2 linked regions of the Geomonas sp. RF6 genome follow. The protein of the gene in region 2 binds, or shares a complex with, the protein of the main gene of each other region. Links are inferred from orthologs where the notes say so. Each region holds a gene or a part of one and is shown on either strand. Other genes may lie near its edges. The genes, in order: LPW11_RS04740 and pnp.

The links.
Region 1: the proteins of pnp (region 2) and LPW11_RS04740 are in contact, whole or in part, in a cryo-EM structure (PDB 9QH0), measured with the Escherichia coli proteins. The link is inferred for Geomonas sp. RF6 from one-to-one orthologs.

What each region holds. Positions count from the first base shown.
Region 1 is NZ_CP087999.1:1,124,854-1,135,860, forward strand. The notes cover bases 3,492-6,891. They hold LPW11_RS04740 (Rne/Rng family ribonuclease), read right to left. Parts: upstream 6,551-6,891; coding sequence 3,692-6,550; downstream 3,492-3,691. Other genes in these bases: LPW11_RS04735 (hypothetical protein), read right to left, coding at 3,492-3,573. Outside these bases: LPW11_RS04725 (2-oxoglutarate dehydrogenase E1 component), read right to left, coding at 1-2,204; fluoride efflux transporter CrcB, read right to left, coding at 2,354-2,728; more of LPW11_RS04735, read right to left, coding at 2,755-3,491; LPW11_RS04745 (exodeoxyribonuclease III), read right to left, coding at 7,035-7,865; LPW11_RS04750 (HAD family hydrolase), read left to right, coding at 8,029-8,709; tsaA (tRNA (N6-threonylcarbamoyladenosine(37)-N6)-methyltransferase TrmO), read left to right, coding at 8,711-9,172; LPW11_RS04760 (spinster family MFS transporter), read right to left, coding at 9,179-10,423; LPW11_RS04765 (YajD family HNH nuclease), read left to right, coding at 10,590-10,925; LPW11_RS04770 (hypothetical protein), read left to right, coding at 10,959-11,007. UniProt on the Escherichia coli protein: Endoribonuclease that plays a central role in RNA processing and decay. Required for the maturation of 5S and 16S rRNAs and the majority of tRNAs. Also involved in the degradation of most mRNAs.
Region 2 is NZ_CP087999.1:300,203-310,792, reverse strand. What follows is about bases 1,566-4,548. They hold pnp (polyribonucleotide nucleotidyltransferase), read left to right. Parts: upstream 1,566-2,003; coding sequence 2,004-4,094; downstream 4,095-4,548. Other genes in these bases: LPW11_RS01330 (M16 family metallopeptidase), read left to right, coding at 4,148-4,548; rpsO (30S ribosomal protein S15), read left to right, coding at 1,566-1,818. Also shown: LPW11_RS01350 (DHH family phosphoesterase), read left to right, coding at 1-550; tRNA pseudouridine(55) synthase TruB, read left to right, coding at 553-1,431; more of rpsO, read left to right, coding at 1,552-1,565; more of LPW11_RS01330, read left to right, coding at 4,549-5,404; dut (dUTP diphosphatase), read left to right, coding at 5,406-5,855; LPW11_RS01320 (aminopeptidase), read left to right, coding at 6,063-7,166; LPW11_RS01315 (L-threonylcarbamoyladenylate synthase), read left to right, coding at 7,169-7,777; LPW11_RS01310 (hypothetical protein), read left to right, coding at 7,796-8,149; LPW11_RS01305 (DHA2 family efflux MFS transporter permease subunit), read right to left, coding at 8,169-9,701; LPW11_RS01300 (CerR family C-terminal domain-containing protein), read right to left, coding at 9,694-10,356; LPW11_RS01295 (hypothetical protein), read right to left, coding at 10,353-10,590. UniProt on the Escherichia coli protein: Involved in mRNA degradation. Catalyzes the phosphorolysis of single-stranded polyribonucleotides processively in the 3'- to 5'-direction. Also involved, along with RNase II, in tRNA processing.

The sequences.
Region 1 (11,007 bases), 820 kb from region 2 along the record:
AAGGACTGCTTCATCTGCTTGCGCAGTACGTGGAAGAGCTGCGCAGGTGTCGTCGGAGTCACGAGCTGGACGTTGTCGCTTGCGGAGAGGGAGAGGAAACGCTCGATGCGGGCGCTGGAATGCTCCGCCCCCTGCCCTTCGTAGCCGTGCGGCAGCATCAGGACCAGGTTGCTCGGCTGCTCCCACTTTGCCTCTCCGCTGGCGATGAACTGGTCGATGACCACCTGCGCGCCGTTGGCGAAGTCTCCATACTGCGCTTCCCAGATCGTGAGTCCCTCGGGAGATTCCAGCGAGTAACCGTACTCGAACCCCAAGACCGCGAACTCGGCGAGCGCGCTGTCGTAGGCGCGGAAGGCGGCCCCCTGCGCTGCCACCCTTTCGAACCTGTTGAATGCCACCCCGCTCTTCTGGTCGAAGATGGTGGCGTGCCTGTGGCTGAAGGTGCCGCGCCGCACGTCCTGCCCGGAGAGGCGGATGGAGATCCCCTCGCCAAGGAGGGTGCCAAAGGCTAAAGATTCCGCCGTCCCCCAGTCCAGCCCCTCCCCTCGCTCCACGACCTCCAAGCGTTTCTGCAGGAGCGCCGCGACCTTCGGATGAGGGGAAAACCGTTCCGGGATCGTGCTGAGGCTCTGCGCGATCCGGCTCAGAGTCTCCCTCGGCACCGAGCTTGCGGCCGGCGTCTTCGGATAGACCAGCCGGTCCCGCTTCCAGCTTGGCCGCTCGTCGGCCGCCCCCGAAGCCTTCTCCACCGAAAGGGAGATGCACTCGTTGATCTCCGATTCCATCCCCTTCAGGTCTTCCTCGTCGTACCCCTCCTCCAGCAGCTCCGCCTCGTAGATGGCGTGCAGCGGCGGGCGCGCCTTTATCTGCTCGTACATGACCGGCTGGGTGAAATACGGCTCGTCCCCCTCGTTGTGCCCGTGCCTGCGGTAGCAGATCACCTCCACCACCACATCCTTCCCGTAGCGGTCGCGGTAGGCGAGGGCGAGTTCCGCTGCGTGCAGGACCGCCTCCGGGTCGTCTCCGTAGACGTGGAAGACCGGCGCCCGCACCATCCGTGCCACGTCCGTTGCATAGATGCTCGACCTCGCGTCGGCGGGGAGGGTGGTGAAACCGATCTGGTTGTTGAGGACGATGTGGAGCGTCCCGCCCGTGGTGTATCCCGCAAGCTCAGAAAGGTTCAGCGTCTCCGCCACCACCCCCTGCCCCGCGAACGCTGCATCGCCGTGGATAAGGAGAGGGAGCACTCTCTTTCCCCCGCTCTCGCCGAGGCGCTCCTGCCTCGCGCGGCACTTCCCCTCCACGACGGGGTTTATCGCCTCAAGGTGGCTCGGGTTTGAGGCGAGGGTGAGGTGAATCTTCTTCTCCCCCGGCAGGGTGAGTTCGGTGGCGTACCCTATGTGGTACTTCACGTCCCCCTCGCCGACGATCCCAAACTCGCGGTTGTCCACGAACTGGGCGAAAATCGTCTCGTAGTGCATGTTGAAGACGTTGGCAAGGACGTTCAGACGCCCGCGGTGCGCCATCCCCACGACCATGTCGGTGATCCCCAGCGTGGTGCAGGAGTAGACCAGGTGGTCCAGCATCGGTATGAGGACGTCCCCCCCTTCCAGGGAGAAGCGGGTCTGGCCGGGATATCTTTTGTGGATCGTCCGCTCGAAGATCGCGGCCTGCTTCAGCTTGTTGAGAATCCTCAGCCGCTGCTCCGGCGTGAATACCGACCGGTTCCCCACCGGCTCCATCCGGTCGATGAGCCACTGGCGCTCGTCAGGATCCTGGATGTGCATGAACTCCACCCCGATAGAGCCGCAGTAGGTCGTGCGCAGCACCTGCACTATCTCCTTCAGCGTGGCGCTCTGCTTGAAGAACCGGCGGGTGTGGAAGGTCTTTTCCACGTCCTCGTTGTCCAGCCCGAATGCGGAGAGGGAAAGGAGGGGGTGCTCCAGAATGCACGGCGAGAGGGGATCGGTGCAGGCGAGCAGATGGCCGATGTCGCGGTAGCGGTAGATGAGGGACTGGACGGCGGAATGCTTCAGCGCGTCGTCACGGGTCAGCGGCGCCCCTTCCGGAGCGGGCGTGACGGCGCCGAACTCGAAGCCGGCGAAAAAAAGGCGCCAGTCCTCGGGAACGGAGTCCGGCGCGCTCTTCCAGAGCCTGTACTGGTGCTCGATCCAGGCTGGGCTTACGTTATCCAGCATCCCCATCGTCTACTCCTTGTTATTGAACCGTAGGAACTATAGCAGACGACATTGAGCTTTCAAGGCACGTCCCTTCTGGCTTCGCGCGGATTCGCCCCTTCTTTTGAGGTGCGTGCGGAGAGGGAAATGGCGGGGAGAAAGAGAGGAAAGGTGTGCTAGAGAGAGCGGGCTGTCGCCACTCCGAGCCAGGTGCAGGCGAGGCAGGCAACGACGCTGAGGAGCATGTTGAAGAAGGCCACCACGAACTGCCCCTCCTCGAGGAGGCGGAAGCTTTCGAGGCTGAAGGTGGAGAATGTGGTAAGCCCGCCCAGGAAACCGACTGTGACAGCTACGCGCAGGACGGGGGGCACGAGGGCGCTGCGCATGGAGAACTCCATGATGAGCCCTATGAGGAACGCTCCGACGATGTTGACGACGAGGGTGCCGTAAGGGAAGGCGTTGCCGCAGATCTTGTAGACCCAGCCTGAGAGGAAATAGCGTGAGAGGCACCCGATGGCGCCGAGTGCGGCTATGCACAGGACCTGTTGCATGGAGACGTCCTTCCCTTACCGGCTCCTCAGAAGGCCCACCCGAATCTCACCCCGTACACATCGGAGCTCGACTTCGGCTGCAGGTACCCCGAGACGACCGGAGACTCGTCGACGTAGAACCCTTCGTAATGCGCGGAGATGCGCAGATGCTTGTAGGTGACGCCCGCTTCCCCGATCCCCGAAAGCTGACCCTCGGGGCGCAGGGTGATCGTGCCTACGCTTGAAACGTCGACCTCGTTGGAAACGTAAAAGGGGTAGCGCACTCCCCCTTCGAGGAAAAACTGCAGGTTCTTGCCGCTTTTGTGCGTCCCTCGCACTCCGGCAGTCGCATAGACGCTGGTCCACGACTCGGTGTACCCGGAAGCGAGAAAGGGGGTGCCGGTGCTGTCGTACGCGGTGGAATCATTGAGGTCCCTCAGCCACCAGCGAACCCCGAAACCGCCGAACGGCTCCACCGAAACGCTCTGGAGGGGGAAGCGCCACCCTACGTCACCCTCGAGCCGGGAGCCGATGTAGTCGACGTCCGTGTTCACCGGGCGCTTGCTTCGCGTGGGGGAGAATGAACTTTCCTGGGTCTGCCCCGTGTAGTCCACTACCGAACCGAACATCTCCGCCTTTGCCTTTACAACCAGGTTTCCCTCGTCGAGCAGGTTGAGGAGAAGGTCGGAGCCGACGCCGAGCATGGGGCCGCTTTCCTTCAGGAGCCTCTCCCCCCCCCGGTACTCCCGCCAGTTGTACGAATCGACGAAGCCGTAGACGGACCAGTTCATGACCCGGTCCGGTGAAGCAGCAAAAGCGGGGGCGGCGAGAAAGAGCGAGAAGAGAAGCGTTGCGATTAGTTTCATTGAAAGAAAGCCTTAGAACCGTGACGTGCCGAAGCCGCCGTAAAAGATCATTCCTGCTGGTTGATGCCCCGCCGGGTACCCCACCCGCACGGCGTGCGGGTGAGGCGAAGGGGTAAAGCTATTGTGCCGGCCCCTGTTCTTTCTTCTTCCGAGGAGCCCTCGGCTTCTTCGGCTTCTCGGCGGGTGCCTCGGCTGGCGCGCTTGCCGTTTCCGGTGCCGCCTGGGCCGGTCCTTTCTTGCGCGGAGCTCTTTTCTTGCGTGCCGGCTCATTCCCCTCCGGCTGCGGCTGCGGCACCGCGTCCCCTCCGGCCAGCGGTGCTGCCACCGGGGCCACCGTCGGTTCGGCGGATGCGGCGGGCTCGGCGCCTTCCGCTGCGGGCTTTTCACCTTTCGGCTTGCGGCTTCGGCTCCTGCGGGGCTTCGCCGGCTTCTCCGCAGCGGAAGCCGAAGCTTCCGGAAGAGCCGGCTGCTCACCCTCGGCCGGCTGCGCCGGTGGCTGTTCCTCTGCGGCGGGGTGTTCCACCTCGACCGGCTGCTGCGCCTCCAGAGGTTCCTCCTCCGCAGCCTCTTCACTCTCAGCAGCGGACTCCCCTTCCAGCACCTCGGCGTCTGCCTCTCCTTCCTGCAGCTCGACATCCGCGAGCGCCTCCTCCAGCGGTTGCACGATCTCCACCGGCAAAACAACCTCTGCCGGCTGGATGATCTCGAAGGGGACGACGACCTCTATCGGCTCCACCATGACAGCAGCAACGGTTATTTCCTCTTCCCCTGCTCCTTCGAGGAGGGCCTCGACGGCACCCTCGCCGGCAGCACCGGCAGCCGCCTTCTTCCTGCGCCCGCGGCTTCTCTTCGGCTTCTCGGCGCCTGCGGCGACGGGCTCCGCGGGGAGAGGCACAGCGATCTCTTCCTCGGGCTCCGCATGCGGCTCCCCTTCACCCGCCACATCAGCCTCGGCGGCGGCCTCAGCCTGAGCCCCTTCCTGCGGGTGCTTCCCGCCACGACGTCTCTTGCGACGACGTTTCTTCTTCCCTTCCTCGCCGGTCACTTCCGCCGCTGCGGCACCCTCCGGGGTCTCTTCCGCGGCGGCCGGTGCTCCTTCGAGAACTTCGGGAGCGCCCTCTGCTCCTTCCGCGGCTTCCCCTTCGGCAGGGGCGCCGGCGTCCTCGGCGACAGCAGCCTCGGCGGCAGCTCCTTCAGCGCCCCCACCCTTGCCGCGTTTGCGCCGCCGTCTGCGCTTCTTCTTCGGCTCTTCGGTCTCCCCTTCCGCGGCGACTGCCGGCTCAAGCGCAGCCGCAGGCTCGCCCGCTGCCTCGGTCGCAGCCATTTCGGCTGCTGCCACAGGAAGTTCCACAACGGCGGGGTGCACCTCTTCTGCGGCGCCTTTCCCCTTCCCTCTTTTCTTCTTCTTCCGTTCCCCTTCCTGCGGCACTTCCTCTTTCCCTGCGCGCAGGGCGACCTTCTCTGCAGGAGCTTCCTCCAGGAGGACCTTTTCGCGCCTCACCAGTTCGAGCTCCATCTGGTTCAGGAGGAAGGAAGGCTTTCCCTTCACCGTCACCTGGATGTCGTAGTCGTTCTCGATCTGGGAGAGCTCGCGGCGTTTCCGGTTCAGGAGGTAGTAGGCCACCTCCAGCGGGAGACTACCGATGACGTCGGCAATGACCCCCTTCGCGGCGGCCGCATGGACCTTGCGCAGGAAGGAGAGTGCCATCGCCTCGACCGATTTCACCTTTCCGCGCCCGTCGCAGTGCGGGCACTCCAGCGTGCTCGCCTGGTGGAGCGTCTGCCTGATGCGCTGCCGCGACATCTCCAGGAGACCGAACTCCGAAATGCGGGCCACGTTCACGCGCGCCTTGTCCGCCTTCAGCGCCGTCTTTAGCGTCCTCTCCACCTCCGCGTTGTGCTTGCGGTCACGCATGTCGATGAAGTCGATGACGATGAGCCCGCCAAGGTCGCGCAGCCGCAGCTGCCTCGCAGCCTCTTCGGCGGCTTCGAGGTTCGTCTTGAACGCGGTGTCCTCGACCCCTTTCTCGCCGGTCGACTTCCCGGAGTTGACGTCGATGGAGACGAGCGCCTCGGTCGGTTCGATGAATATGGAGCCGCCGGACTTGAGAGGTACCTTCTTCTCGTAGATGAGATCGATCTGCTCTTCCAGCTGGTAGCGCGAAAAGATCGGGCGCTTCTCCTGGTGCATCTTCACGAGCTTTTCAAACTGGGGGTCGATCTCCTTCAGGCAGTCGCGCACGTCCTTGAAGACGTCCTTGCTGTCGACGAGGACCTCGTCGATGTCGGCGCTGAAGTAGTCGCGGATCGTCCTCACGATGAGGGACGACTCCTGGTAGATGAGTCCCGCCCCCTTCATCCCGCTCCCCTGCTCGCGCACCCCCTGGTACAGGGCGATGAGGGAGTTGAGGTCCTTCTGGAGCTCGTCGACGGTGCGCCCCACCGCTTCCGTCCTGATGATGTAGCCGTACCCTTCCGGTATGTTCATCCCGGCGATCATCTCTTTGAGCTTCTTTCTTTCCGACTCGCTCTCCACCTTGCGGGAGATCCCCGAGGAATCGCTGCCGGGCATCAGCACCATGTAGCGTCCGGGGAGGGAGATGTAGGTGGTGAGTGCGGAGCCTTTGTTGTCCCGCTCCCCCTTTTCCACCTGCACTATGATTTCCTGCCCCCTTCTCAGCACCTCCTGGATGCGGGGACGCTTGTGCCTTTGCTCCTCCGGCACGTCGTCGCGCCATTTCCAGTTTTCCGGGTGCAATTCACCCATCTGCAAAAAGCCGAGCTTCTTGAGCCCCACGTCCACGAAGGCTGCCTGCAGACCCGGCTCTACACGGACCACGACCCCCTTGTAGATGTTGCCGCGGATTTGCTCGTTCCCGGCAATCTCCACGTCAAGATCCACGAGGCGGCCATCCTCGACGATCGCCACGCGCGCTTCTTCAGCGTGAAGCGCATTGATTAACATTTTTTTCGGCATAAAGTCCTTTGATTTCCTTTTGTTGGGGCTGGTCCGCACGCACCGCTGCACGCAGGTATGCAGGAAAGCCCATTACATATCAGAGCCCCCGATGAGGGCCGATCCACTTCTTTATATAGATCCCCGCCGTCCGGCAGGGGCCAATAGCTCATTAAAACTGTGGGATTATAGCAGAGTTTCTCTGTCATATCACACAAAAAAGCATTTGCTGCAGCAAACGAGATACCACCATACAGAACGGTGCGCAACCGACAGTACCGACACGTTCGGAAATAGATCTATTTTGGTTAACCGCCTCCTATACCGAAGGCGTTTTCAGACGGATCGTTCGCTCCCTTTCCGCTGAGACTGCCGTTTCCCCGTGAAAGGCAGCAAAAAGAAAAGGCAGATCTCCGATTTTCAGTCAATCTTCCTCCGTCCAGGAAAAAGAAACTAAAAAAGGAAGCCTGCCCTGCCTTCACAGTAACAAACCGCACGATGGCGGTCAATCCTCATCAGGACTCGCTACCGGAGGGTCTTCAGACGGTACGGAGGACAGTTCTGCGCGCGGTGGCGCGACTTCCAGCGAGACGGGGCAGTGATCGGATCCGGCGATATGGGAGAGGATCCCTGCGGCAGAGACCTTGCCGGCGAGGGAGGCGTCCACGAAGAAGTAATCGATCCGCCACCCGATGTTTCTCTGGCGCACCCCGGGGCGATAGCTCCACCAGGTGTAGTGCCCGCCGTCGGGGCAAAAGATCCTGAAGGTGTCCACAAAGCCTGCGGCAATGAACCTGTCGATCCACGACCTCTCCTCCGGGAGGAAGCCTGCATTCTCCATGTTCTGGCGGGGGTTTCTGAGGTCGATCTCGCGGTGGGCGATGTTGAAGTCCCCTCCGATGACGACCGAGTACCCCTCTTCCCTCTTTTTCTGGAGATAGCGGAGAATCTTGTCCAGAAAGTAGATCTTGTGGTCGAGACGCAATAGTCCACGCTGGCTGTTCGGGAAGTAGGCGTTGACGACCGCAATCCCGTTTGCAAAGTTCAGCGTGAGAACCCTCCCTTCGCAGTCTATGTCGGGGACTCCTATGCCGCATTCCACCGACACAGGCGCGATGCGGGAGAAGGTGGCGACCCCGCTGTACCCCGGGCGCAGTGCCGGGTGCCACCAGGAGCGGTACCCCAGCTCGGAAAGGAAAAGGGCGGGCACCTGATGCTCTTCCGCCTTTGTCTCCTGAAGGAGAAGTAGGTCCGGCTTCTCCTCCTGCAGGAGGGGAAGGACCTGTGATTCCATCCGGGCCCTCAGCCCGTTCACATTCCAGGAAAGAAGTTTCATGGCCTTGCCTCGTGCCCTGCTGACTGCCTCTTCAATAATCAAAGGTAACCGTTCCTGGAGCCCACACCAACACTTTTCCGTGAGGGAGACGGTATTTCAGAGAGTTGCACCTGCGCCGGAAACTGGGACACTGTTAAGCGTGAAGGAGATGGGGGACTAACGGATGAGGTTCAGGGCGTTTGCCACCGACTACGACGGGACTCTGGCGCGCCGCGGGAAGGTCGCGGAGGAGACGGTCGCGGCTCTTGCGACGCTGCGGGACGACGGGGTAAAGCTCGTTCTGGTCACCGGGCGGGAGATGGAGGATCTACGCAGCGTCTTTCCGCAGACAGAGCTTTTCGACCTCATCGTCGCGGAAAACGGGGCAGTCCTCTGCCGGCCGCAGTCCGGGAGCCAGCAGGCGCTGGCCGCCCCCCCTCCGGCGATATTTTGCACGCGCCTGCGGGAGCGCGGTGTCGACTTCGCCACTGGAATCGTTATAGTTGCGACCACGCGCCCTTTCGAGCGGGAGACGGCGGAAGCGCTCGCAGAGCTCGGACTGGATCTCTCCGTGATCTATAACAAGAACGCGGTGATGATCCTGCCGCGAGGGGTGCACAAGGGGACGGGGCTCGATGCTGCCCTCAGCGAACTGGGAGTGGAGTGGCAGGAGACGATGGGGGTCGGCGACGCGGAAAACGACCTCGACTTCCTCTCCCGGTGCGGGTACGCGGTCGCCACCGGCAACGCCCTGCAGGTCGTCCAGGACAAGGCGCAGCTCGTCGCGGATGAAAACGGCGCAGGAGTGAGGGAAGCGGCCGCCCTCCTGCGCAGGCTCAACGGAACAGTACCGGAAGGAGAGTGAGATGGAGTTCGAGCCGATCGGCGTCATCCACACGCCGTTTCAGACAAAGGAAGAGTGCCCCATGCAGCCGATGTACGCACTGGGGGCGGTGGGAAAAGTGGAGGTTTTCGAGCCGTACGCCTCCGGGCTGCGGGACGTGGAGCTTTTTTCACACGTCTACCTCCTGTACCACTTCGACCGTTCCGGCGAGGTGAAGATGTTCCGCCCCCCCTTTCTGGACGACCTGCCGCATGGCGTCTTCGCCACGAGGCACCCGTGCAGGCCAAACGGCATCGGCATGTCCATCGTCCAGGTACTCAAGAGGGAAAATAACGTGGTGGAAGTCGCGGGGATCGACGTGCTGGACGGCACCCCCCTCCTCGACATCAAGCCGTACATGCCGCGTTTCGACAAGATCGACGACGCCTCGGAAGGGTGGCTGAGCGAGAAGCCCCCCCGCCCGAAGCCGGCAGGAAGGGAGTAGATCGTCTCACGGCGCAGGCTCACCTTCGGCGCGGGCCATGTCCGCCTCCACGTAACGGCTGCAGACGAAGCAGAAGATCCCCGCCAGTGCCACCGCCGCCGGGGTGACCAGCAACGCGCCGCGCAGCCCCCAGTGGTCCGAGAGCCATCCAAGGATCGTGGGAGAGACGGCGTCGCCGAGGGCGTGGATGAAGAAGATATTGACCGCGAAGGCCATGGCGCGCACCGAAGGTTTCGTCACATTCACGATGACCGTGTTGAGCGGCCCGGTGTTCAGAAAGAGGAAGAACTCCGCCAGGAAGGCGGCGGCGAGGCAGCCGGCAAGGGAGTCGGCCATGATGGAGCAGGCGGTTATCGGGGTGCCGATGAGGAAGCCCCAGCCGGAAATGAAGAGATACCCCTTGCGGGTCCTCTTTTGCCAGCGGTCCCCGAGCCACCCACCGGCGGCGGTGCCGAGTATGCCGGCGAGAACGGTGACGAGGCCAAAGAGAAAGTTCCCCTTCTCCACGTCGACGTGGTGCACCCGGTTCAGAAAGGACGGCAGCCACTGGGCGAGCCCACCCATGGCAAAGGTCATCGCCGCCATCGCCAGCGTATTGCAGACAAAGGAGCGGTTGGAGAAAAAGGCGCCGTACCCACGACGTTTCTCCATAGAGGAGCCGACCTCGTCCCCACCCCTCGGAGGCTCCCGCAGGAGCGCCACAGGGATGGCGAGAAGAAGCCCCGGCACACCGACCATCAGGAATGCCGCGTGCCACCCGAAGCGGTGACCGAGGACGCCGCCGAGAAGGTAGCCGAGGGCGCTCCCGACCGGGATGGCGAGATAAAACCAGGAAAGGACGCGGCCTCGTCGCTCCTTCGGGAAGAAGTCGGCGATGAGACCTGGCGAGACCGTTCCAAAGCTCGCCTCCCCGATCCCCACGACCGTCCTCGCGGCAAGGAGGGTGCGGTACCCCGGTGCGACACCGGCAAGGGCGGTCGCGAGGCTCCACACAGTCAGCCCGGCGGAGGCGAGCCCCCGCCTGCTCCAGCGGTCCCCGAGAAAGCCGAGAAAGGGGGCGGAGAGGAGATAGCAGATCATGAAGGAGCTCCCGAGAAAACCAAGCGCCGTATCGGAGAGTGCCAGATCCGCCTTTATAAGGGGAAAGACAGCATAGAGAACCTGCCGGTCCACGTAGTTCAGGAGGTTCACCGCCATGAGGAGCGCGAGCGCGTACCGGCTGTACGAGAGTGATTTTTCAGGGAGGGTCATCGGTTCTCCGGGAGCCTTCTGCGATCTGCAACCGCTGGCGGAAAGTGCGCTCATGAAAAAGAGGTGCATCGGCTGGCGTCTTCTTATACCATGAAACATTAGCTTTACCTACTATCGCCTTTGCTTCACATCTTCAGAGTACACTCAAATCGAAGGGAGAACACCGATGGCAGCAGCATTCCGCTCCCGCGGACCAAGGACAGTCCCGCCGAAGAGCGCGGAAGAGGTCGATGCGATAGTCCGGCGCATCAGGACGCAGGAGACGCGCCCGGAGAACTACCGGGAGCGCTCGCTGAAGATCCACGGCTGGATCTGCGCCAAGTGCGGCAGGGAATTCGAGCTCTCCAACCTGCACCTTTTGACGGTGCACCACAAGGACGGCAACCACAACTACAACCCTCCCGACGGCAGCAACTGGGAGAACCTCTGCGTGTACTGCCACGACGACGAGCACAGCCGCACCATCCTGGCGGATTATCTGGCGGGCGAAGAGAAGAAGTGAACCGGCCGGGGCGGTGTCCAAGGGGAGAAGACCATGAAAGAACTGATCTTCATCATCGAGGAAGCCTCAGAAGGGGGTTTCA
Region 2 (10,590 bases):
CATCAGCGGCTCCGGACTCACCCCCGATTATCCGACCGCCCTTTGCATCTACACAGCGGTCATCTCCGACACCGGCAGCTTCCACTACTCGAACTCCAACCCGGAGGCGTTCGCCATCGCGGGTGCGATGGTAGGTCTCGGGGTACAGCCGTGGACCGTTACGGAGCCTCTCTTTGAGAGCTACCCGAAGGCCCGGCAGGACCTCCTGGCGCTCGCCCTCTCCGATCTCACCGTATCCCCTTCCGGGCGCTACGCCTCCATTACCGTCACGCTGGAGATGTACCGCAGGACCGGGGGGAGCGCCGAGCTCACCGACGGTTTTATCAACTACGCCCGGCAGATAAAGGGTGTGGAGGTGGCGCTCTTTTTCCGCGAGGTGAAGGACGGGGTCTTCAAGGTCGGCTTCAGGTCGAAGGGGAAGGTAAACGTGGCGGAGCTCTCCGCGCTCTTTGGGGGAGGGGGGCACCACAACGCCGCCGGATGCACGGTGGCGGGGACCCTTGCCGAGGTGAAGGGTGCGGTCTTCGAACGGCTGGAACAGAAACTTTGAGCATGGACGGATTTCTGGTAGTAGACAAGCCCCAGGGGGCGACCTCGCACGACATGGTTTCCCTCGTGCGCCGCGTCACCGGCATAAAGAAGGTGGGGCACACAGGGACCCTCGACCCTTTCGCCACCGGGGTACTCCCGGTCGCCATAGGGGACGGCACGAAGGCGATCCAGTTTCTGGACGAGTCGGTGAAGGTGTACCGGGCGCAGCTTAAGCTCGGGGTCTGCACCGATACCCAGGACCGCACCGGGAAGGTCCTGCGGGAGCGGGAGTGGGAGGGGGTGACCCCTGAAGAACTGGAGCGTGTGGCGCGCGCCTTCCTCGGGAAGATAATGCAGCTTCCCCCCATGTTCTCGGCGCTGAAGCGGGACGGAGTTCCCCTGTACAAGCTCGCGCGCCGCGGCGAGGAGGTGGAGCGGGAGGAGCGCCCGGTGGAGATCCACTCCATCACCTTCGACTGGATCGCTCTACCGGAGGCATCCTTTACCGTGAGCTGCTCGCGCGGCACCTACGTGCGCACCCTTGCCCACGACATCGGCGAGGCCCTCGGCTGCGGCGCCCACCTCGTGGAGCTGCGCCGCCTGAGGAGCGGGCTCTTTGCGGAGGAGGATGCGCTGAGCGCCGAGACGCTGAAGACGGGAGGGGCACCGGTTCTCGTCCCTGTGGAGCGGGCGCTCTCGCACCTGAAGGAAGTGGCGCTGAACGAGGGGGGTGCGCGCAAGGTGGCAAACGGCGTCGTCCCCGCCGCGGGAGATTTGGAGTCCCCCGCACCGGAGCTCGCACCGGGGGAGATGGTGCGGCTTTGCAGCGGCGAGCGCCTTGCGGCGGTGGCCCAGCACGATCCCCGGAAGGGGCTTCGGCTCGCCCGGGTGTTCAACTAGTAATCTTCTTTACACCCGCTGGGATTTGTGCTAAAAGACGTGGATTATAGAACTTTTCCGTGGCCCGAAAAGGCTGCGGGCAGTCATAACTAAAATAGAAGCGGAAGGAGGTGTAGCTAAATGTTGGTAACCGAAAAGAAACAGGAAATTATCTCTGCTCACAAGCTTCACGACACTGACACAGGGTCGCCGGAAGTGCAGATCGCCATTCTTTCAGAGCGGATCACATATCTGACTGAGCACTTCAAGGTGCACAAGAAGGATCATCATAGCCGTCGCGGTCTCCTGAAGATAGTCGGCCAGAGAAGGGGTCTTCTCGACTATCTGAAGAAGAAAGATGTTGAAAGGTACAGAGCCATCATCGAGAAGCTCGGCATAAGAAGGTAAGAGAAGGCAGTATACCTCTTATAGGGTATATTGCCTTTCCGCTTTTTTCTCACAAGAGGGCTTCGGCCCTTTTCTTTTGTTGGGGGCGTGGATAAAAAAGCCCTGCGTGTCGCACCCTCGACGCAGTGCTCTTTTCTCGGCGGCCCCAACACCAACCGTAGGTTAGTGCCAGGAGGCCAAAGAGTATGGAACACACCGTCACAGTAGAGTGCAGCGGCAAGACAATCACTATTGAAACAGGCAGGATGGCGAAGCAGGCAAGCGGCGCCGTCATGATCAAGAGCGGCGACACCATGGTGCTCGTCACCGCAGTCGCCACGAAGACCGCAAAGGAAGGGCAGGGCTTCTTCCCCCTGACCGTCAACTACCAGGAGAAGGCGTACGCCGGCGGGAGGATTCCCGGCTCCTTCTTCAAGCGCGAAGGGCGCCCCTCCGACAACGAAACCCTCACCAGCCGTCTCATCGACCGTCCGATCCGTCCTCTCTTCCCCGAGAACTTCCTGAACGACACACAGATCATGGCGACCGTCGTCTCCGCCGACAAGGACCACGATCCGGGGATCCTCGCCATGGTCGGCGCCTCCGCCGCCCTCATGGTCTCCGACGTCCCCTTTGCCGGGCCGATCGCCGGCGTGAAGGTCGGGCGCGTGGACGGCAACTTCATCGCCAACCCCACCGCCGAGGAGATGGAAAAGAGCGACATGGAAATCGTGGTCGCCGCCTCCAAAGACGCCGTCATCATGGTGGAAGGTGAGGCGAACGAGGTCTCCGAGAGCGACATGCTGGAGGCTATCTTCTTCGGCCACGCTGCGATCCAGCCGATCCTCGCCGCCCAGGAAGAGCTCGCCGCGAAAGTCGGCGCCGTGAAGCGCGAAGTACCGCCGCCGGCGGTGAACGCCGAGCTGCAGGAGAGGGTGAAGGCCCTCGCCTACGCCGGGATGAAGGAAGCGGTGCGCATCAAGACGAAGGTCGAGCGCCACAACGCCATCGACGCCATCCGCGACGAGACGGTCGCCGCCCTCTCTGCCGAGTTCGAGGGGAGCGAGAAAGAGATCGCCACCTTCATCGAGGACATGGAATACGACCTGGTCCGCGAGCACATCATCGTCGACGGCGAGAGGATCGACGGGCGCGACACGAAGACGATCAGGAACATCTCCAGCGTGTGCGGGCTCCTGCCGCGCGCCCACGGCTCCGCGCTCTTCACCCGCGGCGAGACGCAGTCCCTCGTGGCGGCGACGCTCGGTACCTCCGTCGACGAGCAGCGCATCGACTCCCTCTACGGCGACACGAGGAAGCGCTTCATGCTGCACTACAACTTCCCGCCGTACTCGGTAGGTGAGACGAGCTTCCGCCTCGCCCCGGGGCGCCGCGAGATCGGCCACGGCATGCTCGCCGAGCGCGCGCTGCAGAAGGTCCTCCCGAAGCACGACGACTTCCCCTACACCATCAGGATCGTCTCCGACATCCTGGAGTCGAACGGCTCCTCCTCAATGGCGACCGTGTGCGGCGGCGCACTCTCCATGATGGACGCCGGCATCCCCATCAAGGCACCGGTCGCCGGTATCGCCATGGGTCTCATCAAGCAGGGTGACTCCTTCGCCATCCTCTCCGACATCCTCGGCGACGAGGACCACCTGGGCGACATGGACTTCAAGGTCGCCGGTACCTCCGCAGGGGTTACCGCTCTCCAGATGGACATAAAGATCGGCGGCGTCACCCGCGAGATCATGCAGGCGGCACTGAACCAGGCGAAGGAAGGGAGGCTGCACATCCTCGGCGAGATGGCGAAAGCACTCACCGGCCCGCGCCAGGAGCTCTCCCCGTTCGCGCCGCGCATCACCACGATCTGGGTCAAGACCGACAAGATCCGCGACGTCATCGGCAGCGGCGGCAAGAACATCAGGAGCGTCACCGAAGCGACCGGCGTTTCCATCGACATCGACGATACCGGCAAGATCAATATCGCCTCCACCAACAAGGAAGCGTGCGACCTCGCCATCAAGATGATCAGGAACCTCACCGCCGAGGCAGAGGAAGGGAAGCTGTACATGGGGACCGTGAAGAAGGTCATGGAATTCGGCGCCTTCGTGGAAATCTTCCCCGGTACCGACGGCCTCGTCCACGTCTCCGAGCTCGACACCGAGCGCGTGAAGAACGTCACCGACGTGCTGCGCGAAGGGGACAAGGTGCTGGTGAAGTGCATCGGCATCGACAAGCAGGGGAAAATCAAGCTTTCCCGCAAGGAAGCGCTCGGCGCAACCTTTACCGAGTAACCCTCAATCCCCGCAGCTAGCGGTCGTACAGCCCGTAGGGTATACTCAACAGCATGGTCAACAAGTCAATCCTCGATAACGGTATCCGCGTCATCACCGAGCGGATACCGTACGCCAGCTCCGTCTCCATCGGGATATGGGTGGCGAACGGATCCCGCCACGAAGACCGCTCCGTGAACGGCGTGGCGCACTTTATCGAGCACCTCCTCTTCAAGGGGACCGAGCGCCGCTCCTCCCTCGACATTGCCCGCGAAATAGACTCGGTTGGTGGAGTGCTCAACGCCTTCACCAGCCGGGAATATGTCTGCTACTACGCCAAAATCCTCGACAAGTTCCTCCCCCGCGCCGTAGATCTTTTGACCGACATCTTCCTCAATTCCACCTTCGATGCGGAGGAGATAGAGAAGGAGCGCCGCGTCGTGCTGCAGGAAATCAGCATGATGGAGGACACCCCCGACGACCTGATCCACGACCTCTTCCACCAGCAGTTCTGGGAGGGGCACCCGCTGGGAATGTCGATCCTCGGCGACGTGGAGAGCGTGTCCGGGCTCTCGCGCGAGGCGATACTGGAGTACAAGGAAAAGATGTACCGCGGCGAGGACATCATCGTCTGCGCCGCGGGGAACGTGGAGCACGAAGAGCTCGTCTCCATGGTCGCCGAGCAGCTCCTCTCCGTCCCGGGCGGGCACGGCCGGAAGCCGTCCGCGCTCCCGGTGTACGAGCGGAAGGTGGAGCTCGTGGAGAAGGACCTGGAGCAGGTCCACGTCTGCCTCGGTCTGAAGGGGGTGACCCAGAGCGAGCCGGGTCGCTTCGACGCCTTCATCATGAACGCCATCCTCGGTGGCAGCATGAGCTCCCGCCTCTTCCAGGAGGTGCGGGAAAAAAGCGGGCTCGCCTACTCCGTCTATTCGTACATCGCCTCCCACGCCGATGCCGGCTCCCTCGTCGTGTACGCCGGTCTCTCACCGGAAAAGGTCGACGAGCTGATGGAGATCACCCTGCGCGAGCTGCGCCGCTTCAAGAACGAGCCGGTCTCCGACTCGCAGCTGAACGCCGCCCGGGAACAGCTGAAGGGGAACCTCCTCCTCTCCCTCGAGTCGAGCGACAACAGGATGTCCCGCCTCGCCAAGAACGAGATCTATTTCGGGGCGCCCCAGCCCCTCTCCCAGATCATGGAAGGTTTCGACCGCGTGACCGCGGAATCGATCCTTGCTCTCAGTGCCGACATCGTCGACAACTCCACCCTCTCCCTCATCATGCTCGGGCGTGTCGGCTCCTCGACGATCCAACCCGAAGCAGTCCTCATTTGACATGAGCGGCATCTCTGTGAAGATCAAGAGGGTGCGGCCGGGCGACCGTAATCCTCTCCCTTCCTACATGACTGCGCATGCGGCCGGCGTCGATCTGTACGCCGAGCTCGAAGGCGACCTGGAGCTGGAGCCGGGAGCGCGCGCCCTGGTGCCGACGGGGATCGCGCTGGAGATTCCTGAAGGGTACGAGGCGCAGGTGAGGCCCCGCAGCGGGCTCGCTCTGAAGCACGGGATCGCGCTGGTGAACTCGCCCGGCACCATCGACGCCGACTACCGCGGCGAGATCTGCGTCATCATGATAAACCACGGGAGTGACACCTTCACCGTGCGAAGCGGCGAGCGGATCGCCCAGATGGTCTTTTCCCGCTTCGAAAGGGCGGAGTTCTACGAGGTGGAGGAACTCGGCGAGAGCACCCGGGGGGAGGGCGGCTTCGGCCATACCGGGAGGTAGCACGACTTCCCCGCATGTCCGCATGTCCATGTAGGCCGGGATAAGCCGAAGGCGTTCCCGGCAGCGCCGGACCGCGGCAGAGACCCCATCCCCACCCTGTCCCTCCCCTTGAAAGGGAGGGGACGCCGGAAGATGGTTTCCCGCCGACTCCACCAACGTACATAGTTCCACATTCCATACAGCCGCAGTTCCAGGGAAGGGGGAAAGATGAAAGATCCACGCGTCAGAGAGCTTGCAGAGGTCCTGGTAAACTACTCCACCGGGGTCGTCCCGGGGGACGTCGTCCTTATTTCCGCAGCAGGATTCGAGGCGATGCCGCTGGTGAAGGAGATCTACGCGCTCTGCATCGCCAAGGGGGCGAAGTACGTGGAGTACGAATTCAGCGTCCCCGACATCAACCGCTACTTCATAAACGGCGCCTCCCCTGAGCAGGTCTCCTACTTCCCGCAGCACAAGCTCGATTTCATGAAGCAGGTCACCGTGTACATCGGTCTCAGCGCTGCAGACAACTCCATGGTCATGGCCCAGGCGAAGCAGGAGAACATGATCGCCTGGTCGAAGACCACCCGCCCCATCGTAGACCAGCGTGTTAAGCACACCCGCTGGGTCATCACCCGCTATCCGACCCACTCCTCCGCGCAGGAGGCGCGCATGAGCCTCGACGAGTACGAGGACTACCTCTTTTCCGCCTGCTGCATCGACTGGGAAAAGGAATCGGAGAAGCAGGACCTCCTGAAGGGGCTCATGGACCAGGCGGATCGTGTGCGCATCAAGTCGAGCGACACCGACCTCTCCTTCAGCATGAAGGGGCTCCCCGGCATCAAGTGCGACGGGCGCCTCAACATCCCGGACGGCGAGGTGTATTCCGCGCCGGTGAAGGACTCGGTGGAAGGGTACATCACCTACAACTGCCCGACGATCTACCAGGGGAAGGAGTTCAACAACATCCGCCTCGAGTTCGAGAAGGGGCGCATCGTGAAGGCGACCGCGCCGGGGATGGATGAGGCGCTGAACAAGATCCTCGACACCGACGAAGGTGCCCGCTACGTCGGGGAATTCGCCATCGGGGTCAACCCGAAGATCCGCACGCCGATGCGCAACATACTCTTTGACGAGAAGATCTTCGGCTCCATTCACTTTACCCCCGGCCAGTGCTACGATGAGTGCAGCAACGGCAACACCTCCGCGGTTCACTGGGACATGGTGAAGGTCCTCACCGGAGACGGCGAGCTGTGGTTTGACGACGTGCTGATCCAGAAAGACGGGCTCTTCGTGCATGAGGCGCTTGTGGCGCTCAATCCCGGTGACTAGTCATGTTCCTCGAGATCAATTCCCACAATCCGCAACCGAGACTGATCCACAAGGTGGTAGAGAACCTGAAGAAAGGTGGTGTCGTCGCCTATCCGACGGATACAACCTACGGGATCGGCTGCAGCATCTTCAACAAGAAGGGGCTGGAGCGGATCTACCTGATAAAGCAGCGCGACAGGAAGAAGCCCTTTTCCTTCATCTGCGCCGACCTCTCCGATATCACCCGCTACGCCAAGGTCAGCAACTACGCCTACAAGGTGCTTAAGCGGCTCCTGCCCGGCCCGTACACCTTCGTGCTGGACGCGACCACCCTCGTCCCCGCCCTTCTCCTCACCAAGCAGAGGACCGTCGGCATCCGCATCCCCGACAACGAAATCTGCCTCTCCATCGTAAAGGAGCTCGGTCATCCGATCGTTACCACCAGTGCGAACCTCTCAGGGGAGGATCCGATCGGCGACCCCTGGCAGGTGGAGCAACAGATGGGAAAATTGATCGACATCGTCATCGACGGCGGCGATCTCTCCGCCGATGTCAGCTCCGTCGTGAGCCTCATCGGCGACACCCCTGTCGTCCTCAGAAAGGGCGTGGGGGACGTGAGCTGGTGCGAGTAGGACGCGAGGAGGCGCAGCGTGTGTAGGCGGACCGTGCGCAAGGGGCTCGTCCTCATGGTGGCGGGCATCATCTCCGTGACGCTGGCGACCTTTTTTCACCACCAGCTTTCCACCCTTTTCTTCCTTTCCGGCGGCCGCAGCGCCGGGCTTACCTTCTACGGATTCGCCCTCGGAGCGGCCAGCGGCGCCACCGGAGTACTGGTGACTACCGCAGGGCTTCTGCGTCGCAACGTGAACGACCGCAGCGTGCGCCTCCTGCCGGTTGTGCTGCTGCTCGTCGCCTCCATCGCTTTTTTCTGCTTTCTTTCCTACCTTTCCTTCACAGGCGCTCTCACCACCGACCCCAACCCCGGCGAAAGCATCACCATATAGGGCGCGTTCCTCCTTCCGGCTACGTTTCCCGCGGCTTCCTCAGGAAAAAGAGGAGCGGGATGATCGCCAGAAACGACATCCCGATGATCCAGAAAATATAGCTGTAGGAGAGCATGGCGGCTTCCCTCCGCACCAGCCTGTATATGATCTCCTGCGCCACCTTCCGCGCCGTCGCCAGATCCGCACCGCGCGACATGGCAGCCTGCTGCAGGGCGGCGAGCTTCGACTGCAGCAGCGGGTTGTACGGGTTCACCTGCGCCGAAAGGTTTGCCTGGTTGAACTGCGACAGGCGGGTCAGGAGCGTCGCGGAGACCGCAATCCCGACGCTACCCCCTATGTTGCGCAAGAGGTTGTAGATCCCGGTGGCATTCCCCATCTCCACCCGCGGGATGTTCGCGAGCGTCATGCGGGCGAGGGGGGGGAATATCATGCCGAGCGCGGCACCAAGGAGTACACGCGGCCACATGAAGTCGGCAAACGAGGCCTGCAGCGTGAAGCCGCGCATGAGATACAGGGACCAGGCCCCCAGCAGGAGCCCGCAAAGGACGATCTTCCTGCCGTCCCCCCTTTTCAGATACGCCCCTACCATCGGCATCACGATAACGGAAGCGCAACCGCCCGGCGCCATGACGAGCCCCGCCATCGTTGCGGAGTACCCCATGAGGGTCTGCAGGAAGAGGGGGAGCATGACCACGGAGCCGTAGAGGCAAAAGCCCACCATGAACATGATGCAGTTCCCCGAGGCAAACGCGCCGTCCTTGAAGAGCCTGAGGTTCACCACCGGGTGCGGGTGCTGCAGCTCGGCGTACACCAGCATGATGAGGGAGACGGCAGCAACGATGGAACAGGAGGTGATGAAGGAGGAACTGAACCAGTCCTCCTGCTGTCCCTTGTCCAGCACGATCTGCAGAGCGCCGATCCCCAGGGTGAGGAGGGCGAGGCCCCAGTAGTCGATCTGCGACCGCTGCTTTTTCAGGTAGGGAGGGTCGAAGACGAAGGCGTTCACCATGATTATCGCCACGATCCCCACCGGGATGTTCACGTAAAAGATCCAGCGCCAGGTGATGTTGTCGGTGATCCAGCCGCCGAGGGTCGGGCCGACGACGGGGCCGAACATGGCGCCGATCCCGAAGATCGCCATCGCCATTCCCCCCTCGTTTGGCGGGAACGACTCCATCATGATCGCCTGGCTCATCGGTATGAGCGCTCCCCCCGCGGCGCCCTGGAGGATGCGGAAGAAGACCATGCAGCCGAGGTTCGGAGCTGCGCCGCACAAGAGGGAGGCGACCGTAAAGGTGACGATGCAGGCCATGAGGAAGTGCTTCCTGCCGAAGACCCGCGCCAGCCACCCGGTCATCGGCATCACGATGGCGTTGCTGATGAGGTAGGAGGTAAGGACCCAGGTTATCTCCTCCGTCCCTGCGTTGAGGCTCCCCTGCATGTGGGGGAGCGCCACGTTCGCGATGGAGGTGTCGACGATCTCCATGAAAGCGGGGATCATGACGGTGAGGGTGATGAGCCACTTGTTGACCTGGCGGGAGGAGTCAGTCATTGCCGGCTGCTCCTTTTCCGGAGGCGAGCCCGTGGAATGCGTGACAGGAGAATGTGACGATGTGCTCCGCTATTTTCTGCAGGTCGGTCGGCTCCGATCCGGTACCGGCGGACATCCTGCTTATCACAGACCTGCTGAAGAGATAGAAGAGACACTGGCTCATGACGCTCCGCGCGCTGGAGACCACAAGTTCCGGGTCCGCGTCACCGCCGAGCAGAAGCCCGACTATCTCCACAAGCTCGCCGAAGAGGGAGCGAATCCCTTCCTCCACGATCATGTCGAGCGCGCTCGTCGGCTCCACCATCTCGCGCATGAGGAGCGTCCCCCAGCACAGGCTCATCTCGTCGGTACAGGTGCGCAAAAGGAAAGAGCGCACGTAGGCGTACAGCCGGTCGCGCGGCGAGGCGTCGGGAGCGAGACCGTACCGGACCGGATACTTCTCGTGAACTCGCCGCCGGGCGTAGCGCAGCACCTCGCGGTACAACTCCTCCTTGCTGCCGAAGTGATAGTTGATGGCGGCCACGTTGACCTTCGCGCGGCTGCAGATGGTGCGGATCGTTGCCGCGGCAAAGCCGGACTCCGCAAAGACGACGGCGGCTGCGTCGAGAATGCGGGTGCGGGTTGCTGCGATCTCAGTATCGACTGCCCCTCTCATTTCATCTCTCCCGCGTTCGGTTTCGGGGCGAGCTTCTTCACCCCGACGGGGCAGGCGGCGAGGCAGTTGAAACAGAAGTACTGGTATCCCATCGATGCGGCGTGGTACATGCTGAAATATTCGGGACTTTGCAGCATCCCCTTCTGCTCTTCAGGGGAGGCATCTCCAAACCTGGACCAGAATCCGACGCTCGCTCGCATCCCGTGCGGCTGGCTCTTGCCGAGGCATTTCACC